2 regions of the Staphylococcus lutrae genome follow, and region 1 is predicted to be linked to the other one. Evidence: riboswitches for the same ligand, from Rfam matches in the RefSeq annotation. Region 1 holds a riboswitch; the other holds the start of a gene.
What was found. Region 1 has a riboswitch for lysine ahead of B5P37_RS00700 (amino acid permease). Riboswitches for the same ligand answer to the same signal wherever they lie in the genome.
Positions count from the first base shown of each region.

Region 2: it holds a riboswitch for lysine, as region 1 does, so the genes downstream of both, B5P37_RS11085 (aspartate-semialdehyde dehydrogenase) here and B5P37_RS00700 (amino acid permease) in region 1, are expected to answer to the same signal.

Region 1 covers NZ_CP020773.1:133,858-136,351, reverse strand. The annotation lists gene thrS (threonine--tRNA ligase) at 1-755, shown strand, start outside; lysine riboswitch at 806-977, shown strand; partial or broken gene B5P37_RS00700 (amino acid permease) at 1,112-2,494, shown strand, end outside.
Region 2 covers NZ_CP020773.1:2,394,737-2,397,230, reverse strand. The annotation lists gene dapA (4-hydroxy-tetrahydrodipicolinate synthase) at 1-317, opposite strand, end outside; gene B5P37_RS11085 (aspartate-semialdehyde dehydrogenase) at 325-1,308, opposite strand; lysine riboswitch at 1,505-1,684, opposite strand; gene B5P37_RS11080 (ABC-F family ATP-binding cassette domain-containing protein) at 1,971-2,494, opposite strand, start outside.

The DNA of each region.
Region 1 (2,494 bases):
AAGAATTTAAACGTGTTGTTCAAATGATTTTAGATGTTTATGAAGATTTTGGTTTTAAAGATTATAAATTCCGTTTGAGCTATAGAGATAAAGCGGATAAAGAAAAATATTTTGACGACGATGAGATGTGGAATAGAGCCGAAGCGATGTTAAAAGAAGCGGTCGATGAGTTGAATTTACCATATGATGAAGCGATTGGTGAAGCCGCATTTTACGGTCCGAAATTGGATGTTCAAGTTAAGACGGCGATGGGTAAGGAAGAAACGTTATCAACAGCACAACTAGACTTCTTATTGCCGAAAAAGTTTGATTTAACTTATATAGGGCAAGATGGTGCGCACCACCAACCCGTTGTGATTCACCGTGGTGTCGTATCAACGATGGAGCGTTTTGTGGCCTTTTTAACAGAAGAAACGAAAGGGGCATTCCCAACTTGGTTAGCGCCACAACAAGTTGAAATTATTCCGGTAAATAATGCGTTACATTATAATTATGCACGTCAAATATATGATGAATTAAAGTCACAAGGGGTACGTGTGAATATTGATGATCGCAACGAAAAAATGGGCTATAAAATTCGTGAAGCACAAATGAAAAAAATCCCTTATCAACTTGTCGTAGGAGATAAAGAGCTTGAGAACAACGAAGTCAATGTTCGTCAATATGGTTCTAAAGATCAAAAAACAGTTGAAAAAGAAACGTTTATTTGGGATTTAATTGATGAAATTCGTTTGAAAAAACAAAGATTATCTTGATTGCAGAAAAGTAATCCTGTATAGTAAAGAATGAAATTAATAAATAGTTTGATTGCGTTAGAGGCGCAGCTTTGATAAGTAGCAGTTGGGGTGTATTGATGGTACTCGGTTCCAATTGTGAAAGGTAAAGTTGCCGAAATAAGGGGTGGCCATCACCATTCCTTGTTGGGTTAGTGTTCGAAAGACACTAAACTGTCACAACAGTGATGTGCTACCAATTCATAAATGATGAGCAGAGGTGGCATCCGTATAGATGTCAGCTCTGCTTTTCATTTCACTTGGTTGTTTAACATAGAGACAAGGTGAGCCGTACAGATTTGTCTCAACCTCTAAACAATCGGGAAAGGAAAATCTATATGAGTAACGAAAAAATTGAAAATCGGTCTGTGCAACGGCACTTAAAAGATCGTCACATTTCGATGATTGCGATCGGCGGTGCGATTGGAACAGGTTTATTTATGACTTCAGGAGGCGCGATTCATGATGCGGGTCCTTTAGGTGCACTTTTAGGATATGCTATTATCGGTGTCATGGTATTTTTCTTAATGACCTCACTTGGAGAGATGGCGACTTATCTCCCGGTGACAGGATCTTTTAGTACGTATGCGACTCGCTTTGTTGATCCTTCTTTAGGATTCGCTTTAGGATGGAATTATTGGTTTAACTGGGTGATTACTGTTGCAGCAGATGTAACGATTGCGGCACAGGTGATTCAATATTGGGAACCGCTACAGTTTTTACCTTCCTGGGCATGGAGTTGCCTATTTATGTTGATCATCTTTAGTTTGAATGCACTCTCTGTTCAAGTCTATGGTGAAAGTGAATATTGGTTTGCGTTTATTAAAGTGGCAACAGTGATCATCTTTATTATTGTCGGATTGTTGACAATTCTTGGGATTATGGGAGGAAAAGCAGTTGGTTTTGACACATTCACAACTGGCGATGGACCGATCCTAGGCGATGGTTTTGGTGGAAGTCTGTTAGTCGTGTTTGGTGTATTCTTAGTCGCTGGTTTCTCATTCCAAGGCACGGAACTTGTCGGAATAACGGCTGGGGAGTCTGAAAACCCACAACGTGCCGTACCAAAAGCAATAAAACAAGTGTTTTGGAGAATCTTGTTGTTCTATATTTTAGCGATTTTTATTATTGGTATGTTAATTCCTTATAACTCATCTGCATTGATGGGGGAGGGGACGACATTGCGACCTCTCCATTTACACTCGTATTTAAAAATGCCGGTCTTGCATTCGCTGCTTCTTTCATGAATGCCGTTATTTTAACGTCGGTGTTGTCAGCTGGGAATTCGGGAATGTATGCAAGTACACGTATGCTTTATTCAATGGGGAAAGATGGACTAGCCTCTAAAGTGTTTAGTCGTACGAATAAAAACGGGACACCATTGATTTCTATGATATCGACAGCAGTGATCGTTGTGCTCATCTTTGTGTTGCAACATGTGAGTGGTGATGCATATGAATACATTGTTGCTGCGAGTGGTTTAACCGGATTTATTGCATGGGTCGGTATCGCTGTGAGTCATTACCGTTTCCGTAAAGCGTTCAACGCACAAAACTATGATCTTCAGCAATTGAAATACAAAGCAAAATGGTTTCCTTTTGGACCGATTTTAGCCGCAGTCCTTTGTATTATCGTCATTATCGGTCAAGATGTGGATTTAGTACAAAATGGTGACTTTGATCCTAATCGTTTTTTAATTACTTATATGGGAATTCCAGTGT
Region 2 (2,494 bases), 270 kb from region 1:
GTGATGAGCATAATGGCATCCGCACCAAGTTCTTTCGCACGTAAAGACGCTGCAATCGATTGCGCTGTATTATTTGTCCCTGTGCCAACAATAATAGGGACACGCTGTGCATTTTCTTCAATCACCGTCATTAAAATGCGGTCTTTTTCTTCTGATGTCAATGTCGGGTTTTCAGCTGTTGTCCCATTGACCACAATGGATTGAATGCCGTTCTCAATTTGAAAACGCACATGTTTCTTTATCGCCTCATAGTCCACTTCGCCATTAGTAAAAGGCGTTATTAATGCAACACCTGTTCCTTCAAAAATATGTGACATAGCATCATCATCCTTTCAATTTAATGACTTGTTCCAACACTTGAACTGCATTAAGGGCAGCGCCTTTTAATAAATTGTCTGAAGTAACCCAAATGTGAAATGTATTCTCTAGTGAATCATCACGACGAATACGACCAACAAATACTTCATCTTTCCCTGTTGAATGAATCGCTAATGGATACTCATTTTTTTCAGGATTATCAACTAACACGACACGCTCATCTTGATCAAAGAGGGCCTGAATCTCTTCCACAGTGGCCGGCTGCTCAAGTGTGACATTCATATGCACACTATGGCTATCCTGAACCGGTACACGAACGCATGTTGCAGTCACATTCAAATCAGGCAAATTTAAGATTTTTTTTGTTTCATCAATCATTTTTTGCTCTTCTTTCGTGTAACCATTTTCTAAAAAAACGTCGATGTGTGGTAATACATTATTATAAATTGGGTGCGGGTAAGCTTGTGGGGCAATCCCTTTCGCACCGTCCTCTAAGTCCTTTTTACCTTTCATCCCTGAGCCTGAAACAGCTTGATACGTTGTATAAGCCACACGCTTCAATCCGTACCGTTCTTGCAAAGGTTTCAGTGGTACAACGGATTGGATTGTCGAACAGTTTGGGTTGGCAATAATGCCTCTTTTAAAAGTAGGGGCATTCACTTCAGGTACGACTAGATCGATATCTTCAGTCATTCGCCATTGACTTGAATTGTCAATGATGATTGCCCCATGTGATTCAAACAGTGGGGCGAAGTGTGCACTTGTACCTCCACCAGCACTCATAAGTACATAATCGAAATCACCGTCCGTTGCGTCGTCAGTCAATTCTTGCACAATGTATGTTCTATTCTGAAATTGCACTTCTTGCCCTGCAGAGCGTGCAGATGAAAAGAGCACTAATTCATCAAAAGCAATTTGTTTTCGATCAAGTGTTTCTAATATTTTTGTCCCTACTAAGCCTGTGGCACCTACAACTGCTATTTTTGTCATTCCCATTCACTCCATTTTAAATACAAAAATTTAATATTCATATTATTCTAATAATAATTGTTGCACCTGTTTATGTTTCAACTTCGTACAATGAATACGTGTTGAATCAACAGCATACGTGCAATGATAACAAAGCACTTCACATTGAAATAGTTGAAAAAAAACAAGCTCGGCGTGCGAACTTGTTTCTGTTATATACAAGTGATGCACTCCATTATTTTAACAATAATGACAGATTCTCAGCTCTTAACCATAGAATCCAACGAACGCGTAACTGCAATACTGTTCATTTCGGCATCTCACCCTTTCGATATATCATGCTTGCAGACATGACTTCTATATATCTACTTATGATTGATGCGCCTCATCAGTAACTATTCAATTATTATGCATTTCATTATACATAGAAACCCTCATTCTGTAAACAGAAAAGTCAAAAAGTTTAAAAATTAAAAATGCACAGATGAATAAAGAAGGGGAAACAGTGATTAATTTACGCACATCAACAACCATATAAAGTTTGACATTTTAAAGAAAGCCACGGCCAACCCCACAATATGAAAATCATCCATGTCAGAAATTTGGTTTTGACATGGATGTATTCGCACAAGCTTTTTCATTGACACTTATCAGGATTATCATCAGTCATATTGAATGACATGTTACGCTTTTGATTTTAAGATGCCTTTTTCTTCAAGGTATGCCTCATAAGTGATTTCTTTAGATAAACCACTAGGCACATCAATATCGATAACACGATTTGCGATCGTATTGATAAACTCAAAATCGTGAGATGTAAAAATCATTGAACCTTTAAACGATTTTAATCCATCATTGACAGAAGTAATACTTTCTAAGTCTAGGTGATTCGTAGGTTCATCCAATAATAATACGTTTGCACTTGATAACATCATCTTACTTAACATGCAACGCACTTTTTCTCCCCCAGATAACACGCTCGCTTTTTTCTTTACTTCTTCACCACTGAATAACATACGACCTAAGAAGCCACGTAAAAAGGTTTCCGTTTGCTCATCTTCCGGTGCATATTGGCGCAACCAATCGACTAAATTCAACTCTACACCTTCAAAAAACGCCGAATTATCTTTAGGGAAATAACTTTGAGACGTCGTTACTCCCCATTTATAAGCCCCTTCATCTGGCTCCATCTCACCAGCTAAGATTT